One region of the Lysinibacillus sp. K60 genome, then DNA from elsewhere that is predicted to be linked to it. Evidence: riboswitches for the same ligand, from Rfam matches in the RefSeq annotation. Region 1 holds a riboswitch; the other holds the start of a gene.

Region 1 (10,781 bases):
TTACTTTTTAAATTCTCCTAAATCACTAAAAGGTTAATCAAGGCAAAAATGGCGATTTACTGAGCAGTAAAAACAACTTTACAGGTTGATACTCATCTTTTGAAACATCAAACTGGAGATATGTCAGGTATAAGGATAATGTAGCGTGTTTTTGCTGTCTTGACAAATAAAAATAACCAAAAAACAACACACTATTAGCAATAGACGAATAAGATGTCTCTGTAGTATGAAGATAGAGGTGGTGTTATGGTTGAAAAAGAAGTGGTTAGCTACATGCTGCGTTATCTGTATGATAGGTCTAGTAGGTTGTGAAAAAGAAGCAGTCCATCATAACAAGCTAGAACAAGAAATTCAACAACGTGAGGAAGTTCAGCAACCTGTTACATATGAACAAATGATTGATCCTATTGTAGAGGTTGTTGATCCAACTACGAGTAAGGTACTTAAAACAATATCTCCAAAGGAATGTGGCTTCGATACTGACCCACAAGCCTATCAAAAACATCTAGAACAATTAGCAAGAGAATGGGCGAGAGGAACGGACACATCAAATGGCTATGATCAGCGTATGCTGCTTGATCGATTGGATGAAAACGGGCAAGTGATTAAGGGGAAGCCGCAAATTATTTTAAAGGAAAGTGAGCTAGTGGAGCGTATTATCGAAGCTTCTGCGACTGGTGGTCAGGTAGAAATGCCGCTCTATATAACAGAAAGTGGCTATTATTTTGAGGATCTTCCTTTATTAGAGGAAGTGGTTGTTGCATCTTATACTACTTATTTCAATCGTGCTGATTTAGGAAGAAATAAAAATATAGAGCTGTCTGCCAGAGCCATTCATAATGTGATTGTAGGCAGTGGCGATTATTTTTCTTTTAATACAATTGTAGGTCCAAGAGATGAGGCAAATGGCTATCAACCCGCACCTGAAATTATTAATAAGAAGGTAGTCATGGGAATTGGCGGTGGAATCTGTCAAACTTCTTCAACCTTGTTTAATGCAGTAGACCAAATTCCCATCAAATATGTTGAGCGCCATCATCATTCGTTAGATGTAGGATATGTCCCAAAAGGAAGAGATGCTACGGTATCTTATGATACGTTAGATTTTAGGTTTCAAAACTCAAATGATGTACCATTTTTAATTAAGGCAAGCTATGGAGCGAATTCTCTAACAATTGAAATTCGAACGGCAGAAAAATATGTAGAATTATTGAAAAAATCATAATCTTGTAATGAGACACCACTGGACGTTGGTGTCTTTTTTCGGATCGCATGATATAGTTAAATTGATACAGTTCAGAAAATTTTAGGGAGGAAAAGACAATGCATCCTAAACTACAAGCAACTATCGATTCGATTGATTTATACCAAGCAACTTACCCAGAGGATGCTTGTGTCATCGTGGCAGATACGGAAAGAGTGCTTGCCTACAAACCAGGAAAAAAGGTTGACTTAAAAGTTGGGGTTGGTGATCCAGTACATAAATATCGAGGTACAGCAACAGAAATAGCGTTAAGTTCAGGGAAATTTGTAAAAGAGGAGCGTGGTGCAGAAGGTTTTGGTATGGCCTATATTGCCTCTGCCCAGCCTATTTTTGAAGGAGGACGTGTTATTGGCGTAGTAAGTGCCATTATTTCCAATGAAAAAATGGATAGTATGCGCCTACTGGCAACCGAGCTTTCAAGTGCTGTAGAAGAAATGACAGCTACAAATGAAGGATTAGCCACTGCCAGTAAGGATGTATCCAATCGTTTGGAAGAGTTGTCTAATTTCTCAGAATCAATGACAGGCGATATAGAACAAATTAATGTGATTGTCCATTTAGTAAAAGATTTAGCTATGAAATCGAGAATTCTTGGTCTAAACGCATCCATAGAAGCGGCACGTTCAGGTGAGCATGGGCGTGGCTTTGCGGTGGTCGCTTCTGAAATTCAAAAAATGTCTCAGAGTAGTACAGAAAGTGCTGATAGCATAACTGTGCAACTAGAAAACATTAAACAATCCATCGATCAGGTCAATGCATCATCGAATCAAATTGCTGCGTTTACACAGCAGTTTGCTGCGAGTATGCATGAATTAACAGATGCCTACAAAGGGGTTAATAGTACAGCAGAAAAGCTTATGCAAATTAGTGACATCAAAGGATAGTCATATAAAAAGGATAATAGACAAGTGCTATTATCCTTTTTCATGATTAAATGATCTCTAAAATTTCCTGTGGTGTTGAGACACTGTATTCAGGTTCGTCATTTTGCACGACCTCTTTGGCATCATAGCCCCATTCCACCCAAATAATTGGTACTCCGGCTTTCTTACACGCAACAATATCCCTTTGCTCGTCACCAATGTATACGACGTCAGATGAGTCAACATTCGCTTCCTTTAAAAACTTTTTCATTACTTTGTCCTTACCAAAAATGCGGTTGGAGCAAAGTACATCTGCTACACAATGAATACCATTCATTTTAAGAAATTCTAAAATATTCTCTTTAGAGTTTGAGGAAATAATCAGGATTTTATAGCCTCTTTTATTAATCTCTATTAATACTTCCTTCATTCCCTCGAACAGATGAACATCATTTAATGATTGGCGATATAATTTATAAAATTGCGGTAAAATCATAGGCAACTTATACATTGGAAAGTCGAATAACTTACTGCGTTCTGAAATTGATAATTTTTTTAATGTATCAATTTCCTTCAATTCAATGCCTTTAAATTTATATTTTTGGGCTAAAGTATTCCATGCTGATGCAAACACAGCAGTAGAATCTGCCAGCGTCCCATCAAAATCAAAGATAATATGCTTCATTGCAAACTTTCTCCTTTTTCATCTCGTTGTATTGACGTTCTATGCTAAAAAATGTTACATGGAATGGGCGATCTAGTAATCTTGAAATAACCACCATTTTGAGCGTACGTAAACATCTTATGGTAAATATTATCAGAAAATGAGGCGATTGCAATGGAAATGCTACAACAAAAAGAGGTGTCTCAAAAGTCCATTGAGACACCTCGGCATTATTTTGTTTTATGATAGGTGCTGGTAATTTTTATAAAAGTTTTTCTGCTTTTTCGCGTGTACGAATTAAATAATAGGCATTGATGCAGGAGGCAATCGGAATAATCAGTGCAATGCCGATACCTGCACAAAAAATGGTTGTCATTTCTGCACTAAAAACTTTGGAGTTAACAATTTCTCCAATCGAATAGGAGAGGTCCTTGAACCAGATTAACAAGCTTAAATAGCCACCAAAGAAAGCAAAAAATAACGTATTGGTATCGGTTCCTAATATATCTCTTCCTATACTTAAGCCAGCTGCAAATAGTTTTTTTCTACTAATCGAAGGATTACGATAAAAAATCTCATGCATGGAGGTAGCGATAGAAATAGCTACATCCATAATGGCACCTATCGTACTCATAATGATGACTGATGCACCAATCTGCACAAAATTAACACCAATGTAGAGAGAAAAGATGCTGATTTCTTCAGTTGATTCTTCGCCAAACCCTTGGATCATCGACTTTTCCGTTACAAAGGTAATAAAGAGTAGTAACACAACTATCGTCACCATCGTCGAGATAAAGGCTGTAATGGTTTTACTATTTGTTTTATTGATATAGAAAAGGCTAATACAGCTAATGATCGTACAGGCAATAAACGTCAAGATGATAGGGCTATTTTTAGGGTTTGTCATTAAAAAAATGGTGACAAAGAGTACACCAAAGTTTAGGAATAAAGAAAGAAATGAGCGTATCCCCTGTCTACCGCCGACTAGAACCATTAACACGCACAATATAACTGCTAATAAGACGACAACATTCATTCTCGAACCCTCTTTCGATTAATGAAAAATATAGCGGTATACAGACTAATAGGAATCGTAAGGACAACACCAATACCCCCTGCTAAGGCACGGGCTAATTCTAAAGAAAGATTTAAGGACAATGTAAGCCCTAATGTGGAAGAATTTTTTAAATAGAGAATAATCATAGGTATGGAGCCGCAAAGGTAGGCAAAGAATAAAATACTTGTAATAGTACCCATGATATCTTTACCGATTTCATGTCCCGAAGATTTAAGTGCTTTGACAGGGATCGTAGGATCTTGCTCGTATAAAGCAAAAATCGAAGAAGCCATTGTAATAGAAACATCCATTACTGCCCCGAGTGAGCCAATAAATAAACCTGCCATAAAGACGGTACGATAGGGACGCGTTAAAAATTGCATTTCTTCATAACGAAGACCATTTTCACCTGTCAACCACATTACAATAGAGCTTATGATAAGCGCTAGAATAGTGCCTAAAAGTGTGGACACGATGGCTACATATGTTTTTGTATTTAATCCACTAATAAGTAGTAGCGAGATAATTGTAAATAGCACCGCACAAATGCCGCTGACTACTAATAGGCTTACGCCCCCATGCTTCACATAAAGATCTAATGCGAATGATAAAATCACAGCATTGACCACCAGGCTAATGATAGAAAATAAGCCTTGTCTTTTACCTATAATAAGTAGGGCAAAAATAAAAATCCATGCAATCATTACCATGGTTTGATCACGTTTTAAATCGACAATGGTTCCTGTTAAAACTGATTGTGCTGTGCGATCATCTAGCGTGACAAAGATTTCATTGCCTACATGGTATTCTTGATCAAAAGCACCAGACGAAGAATAGTCATTCGTCAAATGAATGGATTGCCCCTTATGCTGACCATTTTTGATAATGGCCATAATTTCCTGTGTAAATAAAAAATCCTTATTTTCATACATGTCTTTCATTGGTTCTGATTTTGTTACATCCACTTGCGTTATTTTCGCTATCGGTCGATCATAAAATTGTTCATTATGATGTACGAAAACAATCGAAACCCCACAACAGAGTGCTAATAGGGCATAGAAAATAGCTTCTTTAAAAGGTATATTTTTTAAAAATGTCAAGTAAATGACCTCCAAACGGCTAGACTGAATAGTCACTTGTAAAGGAACGTTTTTTTGATTAAGAAGTTCCATTAACAGGTTAAATGTGATCATTTTAATAACATCCTTTACATTTTTCAAGTCTCGTCAGAGCTGTTTAAAATTTATGCTTCGAAAAAAATTTAAAAAGAAGGATGGATAATATAATAAAATAGTGTTATCGTAAGACTAGCTAAATAAAAATATTCTTCGGGGTAGGGTGAAATTCCCGATCGGCGGTGATGAAGCAATTCAAAGTCCGTGAGCGCAAGCTGATTTGGTGCAAATCCAAAACCGACAGTTACAGTCTGGATGGGAGAAGGGTAAAAATGCGAACTTTTTAAATTGATTCTAATTTAGAAGGTTTATTTGACTATGCATTTATTACAAAACTTCCCAATCACCTTGTGGGAAGTTTTTTTATTTAGCTACAATCGAATAGAAGATGTTCTTCGGGGTAGGGTGAAATTCCCAATCGGCGGTGATGAAGCAATTCAAAGTCCGTGAGCGCAAGCTGATTTGGTGCAAATCCAAAACCGACAGTGATAGTCTGGATGGGAGAAGAACGAATGAGATGACAGTCTATGAAAAAATTGTTTTCAGATAGGCTTATTTGTTGATGTCTTATACTCCCAAAACCCCTTTGATGTAAAGGGGTTTTTATTTTTTATTGTTAACGAGAGAAGGGAGAAGGATAAGGCACAAAAACAGGTGGATAAACTTTAAAAGTAAAGGATAGAAGTGCTAATAAAGTAGAGTAGGTGATGGAATGTTTACTGGACTTGTAGAGGATATTGGTATCATAAAAGCCGTGCAAAGCGATCGGAACAGTATGAAAATTACGGTTCAATCAGCCAAGATAACGGAGGATGTCAAGCTTGGTGACAGTATAGCGGTCAATGGAGTTTGTTTAACGGTGACACATTTCACACAACAGCAGCTTACGATGGATGTTATGCCTGAAACAGTCAAAGCAACAAATTTACAGCAGCTGGCAATAGGTGATTCTGTTAATTTGGAGCGGGCCATGCCTGCTAATGGACGATTTGGGGGTCATTTTGTTGCTGGTCATGTTGATGGAGTCGGCAAAATTTTGCGAAAACGTCCAGTGGCAAACGCTGTTTATATTGATATCGAAATGTCAGAGGAACTAACCAACTTTTGTATTCCAAAGGGTTCCATAACAATTGATGGCACAAGCTTAACCCTTTTTCATGTTGAAGCCAATAGTGTCACGATTTCGCTCATTCCTCATACTTACAAAGAAACCGTTTTAGGTTTGAAGAGGGTTGGAGCATTCGTTAATATCGAAACCGATTTAGTCGGAAAATACATTATAGGGCAATTAAAAAAAGGGCAAACAACGCCAGCTATTACAAGAGATTATTTAGCACAACATGGTTTTTAAATCATAGAATAGGAGTTGATCATCGTGCTACATTCAATTGAAGAAGCCATAGAGGATTTAAGGCAGGGCAATATGATTGTGGTGGTTGATGATGAGGATCGGGAAAATGAAGGAGATCTTCTGGCACTCGCTGAATTCATCACACCAGCAACAATCAACTTTATGGCAACCAATGGTAGAGGTTTAATTTGTACGCCGATTTCGCAGCAGCTTGCACAACAGCTAGATTTATATCCGATGGTTCAGCACAATACGGATAACCATCAAACCGCATTTACGGTAAGTATCGACCATGTAGAAACAACGACAGGGATTAGCGCCTTTGAGCGTGCGCTAACGATACAAAGGATGATAGAAAAGCAAGCTAAGCCGACTGATTTTCGTCGACCAGGCCATATTTTTCCGTTGATTGCGAAAGAGCAAGGAGTGCTGGAACGGAGAGGGCACACAGAGGCGACGATTGATCTAGCGAAGCTTTGTCATAGTGTAACTGCAGGTGTTATTTGCGAAATTATGGGTGATGATGGGCACATGCTTCGGTTTGAAGAACTGACAAAGTTCGCTGCACATCATGGCTTAAAAATGATATCGATAGAAGCATTGGTTGCTTATCGTAAACAATTATCCACTAATAAATCTAAAATTTCTATGTAAAAAGGAGAAAGAACAATGGGTCAAACATTTGAAGCACAATTAATTGGAACGGATTTGAAAATTGCAGTAGTAGTGGGTCGTTTTAATGAGTTCATTACTAGCAAATTATTGGATGGGGCAATGGATGGTTTAATTCGTCATGGGGTTGATCCTGCATCTATTGATGTTGCTTGGGTGCCAGGGGCTTTTGAAGTTCCTTTTATGGCAAAACAACTAGCAGAAACAAAGAAGTATGATGCCATTATTGGTTTAGGTACTGTTATTCGTGGCTCTACAACACACTATGATTATGTTTGTAATGAATCTGCAAAAGGCATTGCCAATGTGTCATTGTCAACGAATGTACCAGTTATTTTTGGAATTGTTACTACCGAAAATATTGAACAGGCAATTGAACGTGCAGGAACGAAATCTGGTAATAAAGGCTATGATGCGGCAATGTCTGCAATTGAGATGGCAAATCTAAAGAAAATGATTGGATCAGGACAATTTAAATAGTCGTCACAACATTTGTTTCTTTGAATATTTTGAACAACCATGGGAAAAATATGCTTAAGTGTATTTATTGAATGTGATTGTTTTCATAAATGTACTAATCTTGAGCTGGCTCAGTAGGAGATGAGAAGTATTTCATCAATGGAACAAATTAATTTGAAAATGTTGAAATCACTATTTCAACGCTCTGCTGATGTGATTTTCCAACAATATAATTTTCAGCAATATACAGTACATTTGATAACTTGTGATGCAATGGTCAATGAGCAAATTCTTCAAACTGTGGTTGTTCAACGTGTTCAATCTTTGTTAAGCAATGTCACTGAGGACATGCTAGAGGAAGAAATCGAACAGCATTTACACATTCCCTATTTACAAAAGATTTTATCGAAAGAGGATGCGGTAACTAGGGTCTATAAAGGCCATGTCTTATTGTATTTTGAAGAAAATCAATTACTTTATTCTAGTGATATTTCAAAAAGACCCAATCGAGAGCCTGGGGAAACAACACTAGAACTAGTAGTAAAAGGACCTAGAGATGACTTTATTGAAGATGTTTTTATTAATATTGCTTTATTAAGAAAACGATTACCCACTAATTCTTTTAGTGTGGAGACATTAGAAATTGGCAAGCGTTCTAAAACAACCGTAGCCATACTATATATGGAAGACATTGTGAATTTAAATATGCTGGAACAAATTCGACTTCAATTACAAAAAATTGATACGGATATTGTTATTAACGGTGATTTGTTAATGGAAGCAATTGAAAAGACAGCCACAATTCTTCCAAGACATGATTATACAGGAAGACCTGATTTTGCTCTGCAGGCGTTAATTAGAGGAAGAATACTCTTAATGATTGATGGCGTTTCCTATGTCTTGATTACACCTACGAATATTATGCTGCTCTTTAAATCGGCAGAGGATAATGAATATCCAATTATTGTCGGCTCAGTAGAACGATTACTTCGAATTATAGGGATATTAATTAGTATGCTACTGCCAGGTTTTTGGCTAGCATTGACGACTTATCATCAAGAGCAGCTTCCGTTTCTTCTACTTGCTACGGTTGTCGAATCGAGGTCGGGATTGCCCTTTCCAACAATTCTAGAAATCTTAATGATGCTATTTATGTTTGAATTGTTTCGAGAGGCTAACTTGCGTCTTCCCAGTGCAATCAGTGGCTCAGTTAGTGTGGTAGGGGGACTAATTATTGGGGATGCAGCGATTAAAGCAGGTGTTACAAGCCCCTCAATGATAGTTGTGATTGCCATTTCCAGTATTGCTGCTTTTACACTGGTCAATCAATCCTTTGTGACAGCTATGAGTATTTTTCGATTAATCATTATTATGGCTGCGGCATTTTTTGGTTTATTTGGCTTTTTTATATCCGTGTTTTTCATTCTTTTATACACTGCAAATATGAGAGTCTTGGGAGTGCCGTATGTAAACTTTAGTGCTGATTTTGAAAAGGGCAATATACGTAAGTCGTTATTGAGACTTTCTCCAAAGGGCTATAGTAAACGGCCTACCTTTCTAAAACCGCAAGATCAAACACGTACTTCAGAAAAAAAAATAAGTAATTTTATTAAAGATCAGGTATAGTGGATACCTGATCTTTTTGTTAGTCTTTTAATTTTCCATTTAAATTAGGAAATGAGACATAAAACATTATTGCTTACCTTTTTAGTTTACTTTCTTGTCAGGGATTATTAAACTATTTGTTACAGTGTGTAATTTTGGGTATGAATAAAATAAAAATTGATTTTGTGTTTTAATTTATGTAGGATATACAAGCAATGTTTGCTTTACAAACAAAAAAATAGAGTTAATTATAATATAATAATATTCTAGAATATTTATAGATGAGGAAGTACCGTTTTTTATGAAAAATAGAAAAATAAAACTAATATTAATTCTATCAACGATTTTATTATGTTTGTTTACAAGTTTAAACGTCTTTACATCCTATGTAAAAATAAAAAAGACCGTTGAAGAGTCGATTGCCAATCAAAGTTTAGAGGCAGCCCATTCTATTGCTGCATCCATTGATACGGATGCCTATCAGCAATTTTTAAATAATCCACAGGAAAATGATTATTATTGGAAAGTAAGAAATTATTTAAACGATGCTAGGATAAAATTAGGTGCACTATTTGTTTACACTTTAAAGGTGGATAATCCTGAAGTATCTATAGCCATGATTACAGGCATGCCAAAAGAAATGAAAGAGGGCTTCGGTATTGGAGTAGTTTGTACTGTTCCTGCAAAGCATGTAGAAAAGGCCTATAATGGTGAAACCTATGTTACAGAGGTAATTCATGATTCTGAACATGGGTCTTATTTATCTGTTGGTGCACCCATCAAAGATGATAATGGAACAATTATCGGGTATTTAGGCATTGACATTAGTGCAGATACGCTAAATGGTATTAAGGGTAAAGTCATTGAAGACAACCTATTTAATTTTATTTTTAATGGTGTACTTATTTTAATTGTCATCGGTTCTTTTTTATTTTTACAAAGATGGTATCAAAAAGAGGTGGCGAAGGAAGTTGGCGCTACAGAAGACACGTATCTAGCAGAAATCAAAACATTGATTACTTCGGTGTCGTCCCTACGTCATGATTTTACAAACCATATTCAAGTGTTACATGGTTTATTGCAATTAGAAAAAACAGATCAGGCGAAACAATATTTATCCTCACTATCGAAAGAAGTGCAAGCGATTAAGTCATTAAAATTAAATATTGATCATCCAGGTTTGTCCATCTTATTGCAAACGAAGAAATTAACGGCTCAAAATCATCATATTGATATGGATTTTACGATTTCTCAAAATGACTTTAATAGGATTAAAACGACAGATTTAATCAAGATTCTATCCAATTTAATTGATAATGCGATTGATGCTGCTGTTGAATTACCTGAGGAACAACGTAAAATTAAGATTTGCTGTACTGCAGATGTATCACAGTATGAATTCAAAATTACCAATACAGGGCCAAATATTGCGAATCCTGATCAAATATTTAAACAAGGATTTTCAACGAAAAAACATGAGAATGGTAGACTAAGAGGACAAGGCTTATTTATTGTCAAAGAAATTATCACTAAATATAATGGTCATATTTCAATTGATTCATCAAAACATTTAGAAACGACTGCTATTGTCAGAATTCCAATAAAATAACAGAAAAAAAGCTTCCTACAAAAAGTTGTGGGGAGTTTTTTCTATGTATAGCACATACA
Region 2 (10,781 bases), 230 kb from region 1:
AAGGTTACTCGGAAGCATTAATGGATGACGATTTTATTCAGGATCAGGAAGAGCGAAATGAGATTACCAAGATTATTTATGATGAATCGAAGCGAATGGGCCGCCTTGTGACAGATCTATTAGATTTGGCACGCATGGAATCAGGGCATATGACGCTTTATAAAGATGAATTACCAATTAATTCTACATTTGAACGTATTACACAAAAGTTTTCACAAGTAGCAAAAGAAAAGCACGTTCGTTTGTTGTTTGAAAGTGAATTTAATGACGAGGCCATGATTAATATAGATGAGGATCGCATTGAACAAGTGCTTACAAATTTAGTCGACAATGCCCTTAGACATACAGATGAAGGGTCTGTGTCTGTGAAAGTAGAGCAGGAGCCGACATTTGCTAAAATATCTGTTCAAGATACAGGACATGGCATTCCTCAAGAGGACTTACCCTATGTCTTTGAACGTTTTTATAAAGCCGATAAGGCACGTACTCGTTCCAAGGGTGGAACTGGTCTCGGCTTAGCCATCGCTAGAAATATTGTGAAGGCACACTCAGGTAATATTATGGTAGACAGTGTGTTGAAAGAGGGTACGACCTTCACGTTTTATTTACCGTTCGATTAATAACAAGTATTGCTATTAATTGGCTGTAACTTCTGTGAATGTAAGACGACAAATATTATAGAACGGGGGTGGAGTGCTTTGAATGACTCCGTGTTCCATCGACTATACGATGCATATCACCAAGACGTGTTTCAGTTTTTAATCTATTTAGTAAAAAACCGTACACTTGCCGAAGATTTAGCACATGAAGTTTATGTACGAGTGTTGCGCTCATACGATCAATTTGCAGGGAATAGTAGTGAGAAAACTTGGCTATTTGCTATTGCTAAAAATGTAGCAATTGATCATTTTAGAAAGCAAGCTGTACGTCAAAAGCATTCACATGATTTCTTTGACTGGGAAACGGAACAGCTCCATTCAACCACGCCATCACCGGAAGATATGCTACAGGCCAGTGATGAATTTATGCAGGTAGAATCAGCACTTGAAAACTGCACAGGCGACCAAAAAATGGTCATTATAATGCGCTATTTTCAAGATTTATCGATTGCAGAAACAGCGCAAATACTAGATTGGACAGAAGCTAAGGTAAAAACGACCCAGCATCGAGCCATTAAATTTTTAAGGCAACAGCTACAGCCGATTAGAGAACAGGAGGCGAAACGGCAATGACACATAAGCCATTTGATGATGAACAGCTTGAACATGTCTTGAACAATGCCCCTAAGCTTTCTGACCGCCGTTCAAAAGAAGAAATATTAAATCGGTTAATGGCAGATGCTCGCTTGCAGGATAATAGTCACCTTCAAGAAGCAATACAACAACCTATAGAGAATGAAGAAGCGCAACCAGAAAGTAAACCTTTAAATCAAGATGAACGACCATCACGCTTAAAGTTCCGAAAAATGCCGATTTTTACGAGTGTAGCAGCAGTTTTCGCGATAACGGTACTCGTTGGCTTCATGTTCATGAATAATGGCGCTAGCCAAAAAGATCTCGCTAGTACGCCAGAAAAGGCTAATTACGCTACGTTACAGGAAGATCGTTCTGCTAAAGAGGCAGCAACCCAGGATGAGGCACTTCAATCCAGTATTGTATCGGAGCATGAGCGTATGTTATCTTTACGGTCGTCTGTCTATGAGGAAGATGTGAAAGATGCTGTCGTTTTCCGTATTGGTTTGGCAGGACGCGATGCAGAAAGTGTTCCGATGACATATGTGATACCAAATGAGCGTGTAGCAACTGATTTTGGAACAGAAAAACCTTCTACCTTACAGATGTATGAAAAATATGCTCCTCAAATAGATGAAGAAGCCAAAGGGTTTACGGAATATCATCCTTTTAAAGGTGAACTAAAGGAGAAGGAAGACAAGCTTGTCCACGTTTTACCAAAGGACAATGACTATGATGTTGCATCAGCTACCGTTAATGAATACAAAGGGACTTTAGAGGATACCTTCTCGGATTCTGAATATACGGAAGTTGAGATTCAAAATGAAGATGGCACACCTTATGAGTTTTCTCAAGAGGGTGAGCCAAGTCAAGCCATGTCATTAACAAACGCTAAGCATTTTAATTATTATTTATACCAAGATGGTAATGGGGCAGAATATCTGTCACCAGATTTCCGTCAAACATTTGCTAATGTTACAGAGGCACTTACACTAATGAAAAACAAAAATGATGATGTTTATGTAACAGTGGTTCCTGAAAACGTAACATATACCGTGAAAGAGGAAGCGGAAGGTGTAGTCGTAACATTCGATATTCCCTTAGATTTAGCATCGATGGAGCCAATTCGCGCTACCCAATTGATTGAAGCTATGATGTTAACTGCTGCTAGCTTTGACCAACAATTACGCTTAGATAATGTGGTCCAAGAAAGCTGGGAAGGATTCGATTTAAAAACGTATTTGCCAAAGCCTGTGGGTCCAAATAAACAATCTATGCCTTAGTCAGAATCAAAAATGGAGCATCCCTGTAACATGGAATGCTCCATTTTTATAATACATACAAATCTAATCGGATTTTTTTAAGCAGAACTATTTACTTTTTCTTAATAATTAATTATAGTAAGGTTGTAGTATAAAATAATATGATTCATCTTCGGGGCAGGGTGAAAATCCCGACCGGCGGTAATAGAGTGGTGAACCGTTAATGTTTCCATTAACTCGAATGGTTTATGCTTCGCTCTTCAGCCCGCGACCTGTGCAAATTTATTTGCATGGCTGACTTGGTGTGATTCCGAGGCCGACAGTTAAAGTCTGGATGGGAGAAGATGGAGGTACGATCGTCATTCATTGTTATGAAATAAACTATGACCGAGCGCTTTTTTTGTATGGCTTTTTAAATGGTGCTCAAAAATAGTTTAAATTGACGCTTATTCGTCATGCCTTTCTCCCTTGTGCTCTTCATGCATAAGGGTTTTTTCGTGCTAACAATTGAAAGATCGTCACCTTTCTTCTTGCGAGATTGAATCAGCAAAGAGGAGAGAGTTTTCTATGAAGAAAAATGTTAAACTCCAATCGTTTATTACGATTGGCATGCTGAGCAGTATTTCGTTTTTATTAATGCTTTTTAATTTCCCAATTCCACCATTCCCAGCATTTTTGGAAGTGGACTTTAGTGATATGCCTGCATTAATAGCAGCCATCACAATGGGGCCTGTAGCTGGTATTTTAGTAGAATTATTTAAAAATGTATTGGATTGGATTTTCTCTGGAACGCCAACAGGTGTGCCAGTAGGTCATATGGCCAACTTTGCAACAGGTATTTTATTTATTTTACCAGTAAGCTTTATTTTTAATCGCTTTAAAACAATTGCTGGTCTTGTTGGAGGTTTAGCGACTGGGACAGTTGTAATGGCAGTAGGCATGAGTATTTTAAATTACGCAGTATTTTTACCAATGTACACATACTTCTTAGGTATGGAGCCTGTTGTAGGTGACTCACTTTATAAAATGATTATCGCTGGGATTTTACCATTTAACATTGTGAAAGGTATTTTATTAACGGCTATTATGGCATTTTTATTTACAACAATGCGCAAATGGATCGACCGCCAGCGTTCTATCTATATAACAAAATAATTTTTACTAACCTCGGGTCAATATACCTGAGGTTTTTTTGTTGGAAGGAACGATGGATAGGAAAAGGTGTGAAGAATAGAAAGGCAAAACTAACGGATAAATATAGAAAAAAGTAATAGAGTAAAATAGCTAAATAGTACTTTATGATTATAACCTAGTCGAAAGCTACATTTTCATGTAAAATAGAGAAGAGTTTAGAATGTTTGAGGAGTTTGAAGAGATGAGTGGAAAAAAAGGACAATGGTCTAGTAAATTAGGTTTTATTTTAGCATCAGCTGGTGCAGCGATCGGACTAGGGGCAATTTGGAAACTTCCCTATGTAACAGGACAAAGTGGTGGGGGAGCATTTTTCCTTATCTTTGTGTTATTTACCTTGTTAATAGGGCTACCGATGTTATTATCCGAGTATGTTTTAGGACGTGGTACACAATCCGAGGCTGTAACAGCGTATAAAAAAATTGCTCCAACTAAGCCAGGCTGGGCTTGGATTGGTCGAATGGGCGTGCTAGGTTGTTTTTTATTATTAACTTTTTATAGCGTAGTTGGAGGTTGGATCTTTATTTATAGTGGGCTAGGTGTAGCTGGCGCGGTAATTGATCCGGCAGTAGATCCAACTGAATTATTTGGAAAAATTATAGGCACACCTTGGATTACGCTAGTTGGTCTAGTGTTGTTTACATTGGTCAACGTACTTGTGATTTCATTAGGTGTACAAAATGGGATTGAAAAGGCCAATAAATGGATGATGCCGTTACTTTTCATAATGTTCATTGTCCTTGTTGTGCGTGCTGTTACATTAGATGGGGCAATGGAAGGGGTAAAATTCTTCTTATGGCCAGATTTCTCGAATATTACGGGTAAGGCATTATTAGAAGCCCTAGGGCAATCGTTCTTTGGGTTAGCAGTAGGCTTTTCTTGTCTAGTTACATATAGCTCTTATCTAAAAAAAGATGTCAGTCTTCCGAATTCAGCAGGTTCTGTAGTGTTGTTAACCGTGCTTGTTTCATTTTTAGCAGGATTAGCAATTTTCCCTGTGGTGTTCGCCTTTGATTTAGAGCCAGCAGCAGGTCCAGGTTTGCTATTTATGGTGCTACCAACAGCTTTTAGTCAAATGCCATTCGGTGAAGTGTTTTTAGCTATGTTTTTATTGCTATTTTTATTTGCTACATTAACGTCATCATTTAGTTTATATGAGATTATTGTCGCAGCATTTATGGAGAATAGTCAGAAATCCCGTCCAATGTGGACACTTTTACTTGGTATAGTCGTGTTTATTGCAGCTATTCCAGCTGCACTTTCTTCGAGTGTTTTGTCGGATATAATGATTTTTGAGAAAAGTATTTTTGATGCAACCGATTTTTTAGTGTCAAATATCATGCTTCCACTAGGGAATTTATTCATTGCTATTTTTATTGCCTATGTAGTAGATAAAGAATTTGTGAAGAGAGAATTGCTAACGGGTAGTCAAATGGGACAAGGCTATTATTCGACATACCGTATGTTAATGTTAGTTGTTGTACCGATTATCATTCTAGTTGTGTTTGTTAATATGCTACTGCAGTATTAAAGAAAAGGTGTATTCCTATTAGACGGAATACACCTTTTTATTAGTATAACAAAAATTAATAGTCGTTAAGCGATAGCTCACCTAGCCAATCTTCTTTAATAATCTTCCTTGCTTGTTCTTCACTTTCGGCAATAGGGAATACTTTATCAACCTGTGAAATAGCGAATAAGTTGCGAATGAAATCATCGACGACAATAATGGCGATTTTCTTATCTTTTACAGACACCTTCTTAGCGAAATTAACGATCATACCGAATCCAGTACTATCAATATTTGTTACCCTTTGCATATCGATAATGTATCCGTGTTTTGTGTCTAAGCTAAGTGTTTGAAGCTCTGACTTTATTTCTTCAATCATCCCGTATTCTAAATCGCCTGTAAACGCAATCACAATATAATCAGCCTTTGTGTCAATATTCATTGCAATTTTCTTCTGATTCATCCTATAGCGCCTCCATTTTTCTTTTCTTGTTTGGGGATTTATTCAAACTTAAATTTATTCACTTCATTTTGTAATTTATCAGCAATTGATGATAACTCATCTGAGCTTTGTGTAATTTCTGCAACAGTCGCATATTGCTCTTCTGAGGTTGCGGCAATCTCTTCTGTAGCTGCTGCAGCATCCTCGATGATGCGAGAAATATCTTGGATAGCCTGTTGCACACCTAAGGAGTTGTCGTTAACATGTGTAAATGCCACTTTCATTTGTTCGACACCTTCTTCAGTTTCGACAACTTTCTCCACAATTTCTTTTAAGGCACTTCCGCCTTTATTAATGATTGTTACTTGCTCCTCGACAGCTAGTAAATTACTTTCCATTGTCCGTACGGTCACAGATGTTTCCGCTTGGATATCATTAATAAGATTAGTAATTTGTCCAGCTGCTAAACTTGACTGTTCAGCTAACTGACGAACCTCTGATGCAACGACAGCAAAACCTTTTCCTTGATCACCTGCTCGTGCTGCCTCGATGGCCGCATTGAGTGCTAACAGATTCGTTTGTTCTGCGATGCCAGTGATAACGGTAATAATACCACCAATTTCTTCAGAGCGCTTGCCTAATTTTTGGATAGAATCAGTTGCATAAGACACTGTTTTCGTAACATCACTTAGATGCATAATCGCTTCATTGATGGCTTCTTCTCCTTTACGCGCGATATGTGTGGATTCGATAGCGCTGTTTAAAGTGATTTCGGCCTTTTGTAAGCTCTTTGATACTTCTTCAATCGTTTTTTGCATCATTGAAACTATTCGCTCAGCCTGATCAGATTGAGTGGTAGTACCAACGGCGATTTCATTCATTGTTAGTGCGATCTGATTAGATGCTTCACTTGTTTGATGTGATGATTCTGCCAAAGTGTGTGACGACTTTGCAATTTGATGTGCACTACCAGCCACAATCTTTATCGTCTCTGTTAAATGATTTTTCATACTACTAAATGCGCGAGCTAATTCAGCGATTTCATCTTTGCCTTTAGGGTTTAACAGTTTAACATTTAAATTTAGTTCTGCTAGTTCCTTGGCATTGGTACTTAGAATGTTAATAGGATTAACAATTTGCTTTTGTAAGAACCAACTAATTCCTCCGATCATTACAATGGCGATTACTAAGGAAATAGCTACATTCTCCAGTGCTGATTTTGTGGCAATGCTTATATAAGGAGCGGTAGGGACAGCGGTTGCCCATACACCGATAACCTCGCCTTGACTATTTACAATCGGATCATAGGCTGCTTGATGCAAACTTCCTAAGACATTTGCAGAACCGATAAAGCGCTTTTTTTCTCCTAGCACAACAGTAGCAACCTCGTCGGAAACCTTGGTATTTAAAGCGCGTTGACCATTATCCACTATATTGGTACTTATACGCGTATCGTTTTGAAAGATGGAGACAGCATTCCCGTTTGTGAGTTCTCCAACTTTATCAGCTACCTCAAAGTTTTCTACCATATTGATATCGCCCTTATAGAGTTGGTTGTTTTTAATGGACCATTCTCCAGGATATTTAGCGTCTAAATATTCATAGCTTAACTGTATATCTGATAAAAGCTTTGTATCAGCACTTTCTAATAGATTGTTCTTGGCAACAAAAAAATTGACTCCTGCTAAAAGGGAAGTAAGTAAAATAATACACCCAAATATAAGCAGATTCATTTTCTTTCGTATAGATAACTTCATTAAAACGCCCCCAATTTTACGTTTACTTTATAGATGAATCTTTTTGGAAATACCAACTAAAAATTTTGTTTTAGAAATATTTTCGAACCAAATATGGTCGACCATATTTTTGACAAAAAATAAACCGCGTCCACGATCAGCATAATCAAGTTTGTCTAAATCGAATTGAAGAACTTTGTCCCAGTCCTTTTGGTCAATGCCTTTTGCTTCGTCAGTGACTGTTATTTTTATTTCTTCGTTTGATTGGGCTACATGTATTTGAATCTCCTTTTGAACGGGTGTATTAATTTTTCCCATAGCCTCTACGGCATTGATGACTAGTTCATGAACAACAAATCTTAATTCTCGTTTATAAGGTAGATTATATAAATCTGTATAATTCTCCATAACTTGATCAATAAAGGCTATAGCTTGTGTATCAGGATTTACATTGAGTGTGAATTCCATCTTCAATCACCTACCCTTTAATGTAATTGTTATTGAAACGACTGTGATGTCATCGCTGTAATCATTATCAAATAAATTGTACTTTTGAGAAAACTTTTGTAGTGCATAGCTGTTATCCTGTGAAGCATAAGCGTAGAAAAAGTCCATATCAATTGAGTTTTGCTCGTTCAATGTTAATAGTCCATCCGTATAAAGAATAATACGATGCCAGCCTGATAAAGGTATTGTTTTTTTATTTATTTGAATAGTAGGGAATAGTCCGAGGATAGGCGTATTCGCTGGGAGGAAGACTGTTTCTCCATATTTTCCAAATAAAAAACCAGAAGGATGAGCCGCATTCACATAGTGCAAAGTTCCGTTTTTTGTATCTAGAAGTATGTAGATTGCTGTCATTAAAAAACGGTCCATATCTTCATCAGAAAATAGCTCGTATATTTGGCGGTTAAGTTCTTGGATTACTGCTACTGGATCAATTAACTTAGTAATCATTCCTTTTAGTAATGATCTGATAGACATAGTAACGAGTGATGCAGCTATGCCATGCCCCATTGCATCGTACAGAAGAATGGCGGTTAAATGGTCATTAATCTTAAACCAACAGTACATGTCACCTCCTAGTGTATTGGATGTTACATAAAGACCATCAACCTGAAGTTGCTCAAGATTTAATGGAGGAGATAGTGCGTTCTTTTGGAATTTTTTTGCAACAAACAAATCTTTTTGAATCATACTTTCTTGCTGCTTTCGAAGCTTAGCTTCCCTCTGATATTTTAAGGCTACTTGAATTCGAGTCTTAAAATGAGTAAAATCAAACGGCTTTAAAATAAAGTCGAAAATTCCTGCTTCAAAAACCCTATCGATTGTTATGTTTTTTTCGTAGGTAGTAGATAGTAGGATAGGGACATCTATCCAATTTTTAAGTACATGAATGTGCTGACAAATTTCCTCGCAATTGCTGAGTGTCATTTTAGTGTCAAGTACGATTAATTCCAGTTCATCTTTCAAAGATGAATCTACTAAATAGTTCATTGCTGCTTCCGTTGTTGAAAAGCAATGAATATTTGGGATGCTTATACGATGAAAATACTTTTGCAGACGTAGCACATCATTACTTACGCTGCCAATAATTAATACTGACATGCCTACTAAATTCACCGCCTTATGTATCTATAACTAAATATTTCCTGGAAGCCAACATAATGATTTCTAACCATAATTATATACTCCGTATTTACTTATAATATGAATAAAATAAAATTCTAATTTGCTATAAATTTACCAATAAATATCGCATTATACAAGGCTTTTGTGATATAAAGTAAAACTTAATCAATAGGATTTTTGACATCTTGGTTCTTGGATCGTGTTCACGCGTTATCTTTTTAACGATGTTCTTGATATATCTACATTTGATACATGTGGAAGAAATGAATCCCTCCTCTCTAGTCATGATACTAGACTGTTTGTTTTTAGAGGGACGGAGAATTTTGTAAGACTAAAGGCCTTTTGTAAAAAGTAGTAATTTTGCCCTTATTTAAAGATGAAAGATCGCTATTTGAGATGGAATGTGGTTAGAAAAATTAATCTAAAATAGGGATTAATATATTCGATAAAATGTATGTTATAAAACCTTACATAAATATTGCTTATTCTAAAAATTTAATGTATTTTAAGATCAGTTATAAAAATGCGTGTTAATTAAAATTACATTGGAGTGGTGAAGAATGAAACATTATACCAAAGAAGATATTATACGCCGAGTGAAGGAAGAAAATGTGAAATTTATTCGCCTACAATTTACGGATATTTTAGGGACAATCAAAAATGTGGAAGTTCCTGTCAGCCAATTAGAAAAAGCGCTAGATAATAAAGTTATGTTTGACGGCTCTTCAATCGAAGGCTTTGTGCGTATTGAAGAATCAGATATGTATTTAAAGCCTGATATCAATACCTTCGTGATTTTTCCTTGGACTGCTGAAAAGGGGAAGGTAGCTCGCTTTATATGTGATATTGCAAGACCAGATGGCACACCGTTTGAAGGAGATCCGCGCTCCAATTTAAAACGCGTATTGAAGGAAATGGAGGAGCTGGGCTTTACGTCGTTTAATTTAGGGCCAGAGCCTGAATTTTTCCTATTCAAGTTGGATGAAAAGGGGCATCCGACACTGGAATTAAATGATAGTGGGGGCTATTTTGATTTAGCGCCAACTGATTTGGGAGAGAACTGTCGTCGTGATATTGTTTTAGAGCTAGAGGGAATGGGCTTTGAAATTGAAGCGTCTCATCATGAGGTAGCACCAGGCCAACATGAAATCGACTTTAAGTATGCGAGTGCTATTGAGGCATGTGACAATATCCAAACATTTAAACTGGTAGTAAAAACGATTGCTGCACAGCATGGTCTCCACGCAACATTTATGCCAAAGCCACTATTTGGGGTCAATGGATCAGGAATGCATTTTAATCTCTCATTATTTGAAGGTGATAAAAATGCCTTTTACGATGAACATGCAGACTTGCAATTAAGTACAACCGCACGTAGCTTTATGGCAGGAGTTATGAAGCATGTGCATGGCTTTACGGCTATCACGAATCCACTTGTCAATTCCTATAAACGATTAGTACCTGGCTATGAAGCCCCTTGCTATGTAGCGTGGTCTGCTCAAAACCGCTCACCATTAATTCGCATTCCAGCAGCACGTGGACTATCTACACGAATTGAATTGCGTTCAGTTGATCCAGCAGCAAACCCCTATTTAGCAATGGCTGTTATTCTAGCATCTGGGCTGGATGGCATACGAAAAGATTTAACGCCACCAGCTGCGGTAGACCGTAATATTTATAAAATGACAGCAGCAGATCGGGAGTTGAACGGGATTGATAGTTTACCATCCTCATTAGAATTTGCGCTTATCGAATTAGAGATGGATGCCATTGTTC

The links. A riboswitch is a leader RNA that binds a small molecule or an ion and turns the genes downstream of it on or off. The one in region 1 is predicted to bind FMN.
Region 2: it holds a riboswitch for FMN, as region 1 does, so the genes downstream of both, HCH28_RS07735 (ECF transporter S component) here and ribE (riboflavin synthase) in region 1, are expected to answer to the same signal.

Annotation. Positions count from the first base shown of each region.
Region 1 is NZ_JAASJR010000003.1:311,164-321,944, forward strand. It holds gene HCH28_RS08890 (VanW family protein) at 251-1,225, shown strand; gene HCH28_RS08895 (methyl-accepting chemotaxis protein) at 1,324-2,148, shown strand; gene HCH28_RS08900 (HAD-IA family hydrolase) at 2,195-2,812, opposite strand; gene HCH28_RS08905 (YibE/F family protein) at 3,054-3,830, opposite strand; gene HCH28_RS08910 (YibE/F family protein) at 3,827-4,951, opposite strand; FMN riboswitch at 5,172-5,297, shown strand; FMN riboswitch at 5,414-5,539, shown strand; gene ribE (riboflavin synthase) at 5,739-6,377, shown strand; gene ribB (3,4-dihydroxy-2-butanone-4-phosphate synthase) at 6,402-7,031, shown strand; gene ribH (6,7-dimethyl-8-ribityllumazine synthase) at 7,047-7,529, shown strand; gene HCH28_RS08930 (spore germination protein) at 7,668-9,134, shown strand; gene HCH28_RS08935 (ATP-binding protein) at 9,415-10,722, shown strand.
Region 2 is NZ_JAASJR010000003.1:80,518-91,298, forward strand. It holds gene HCH28_RS07720 (ATP-binding protein) at 1-620, shown strand, start outside; gene sigX (RNA polymerase sigma factor SigX) at 699-1,232, shown strand; gene HCH28_RS07730 (RNA polymerase subunit sigma) at 1,229-2,515, shown strand; FMN riboswitch at 2,659-2,844, shown strand; gene HCH28_RS07735 (ECF transporter S component) at 3,062-3,649, shown strand; gene HCH28_RS07740 (sodium-dependent transporter) at 3,870-5,216, shown strand; gene HCH28_RS07745 (STAS domain-containing protein) at 5,272-5,658, opposite strand; gene HCH28_RS07750 (methyl-accepting chemotaxis protein) at 5,697-7,394, opposite strand; gene HCH28_RS07755 (ATP-binding protein) at 7,422-7,841, opposite strand; gene HCH28_RS07760 (response regulator) at 7,848-8,981, opposite strand; gene glnA (type I glutamate--ammonia ligase) at 9,566-10,781, shown strand, end outside.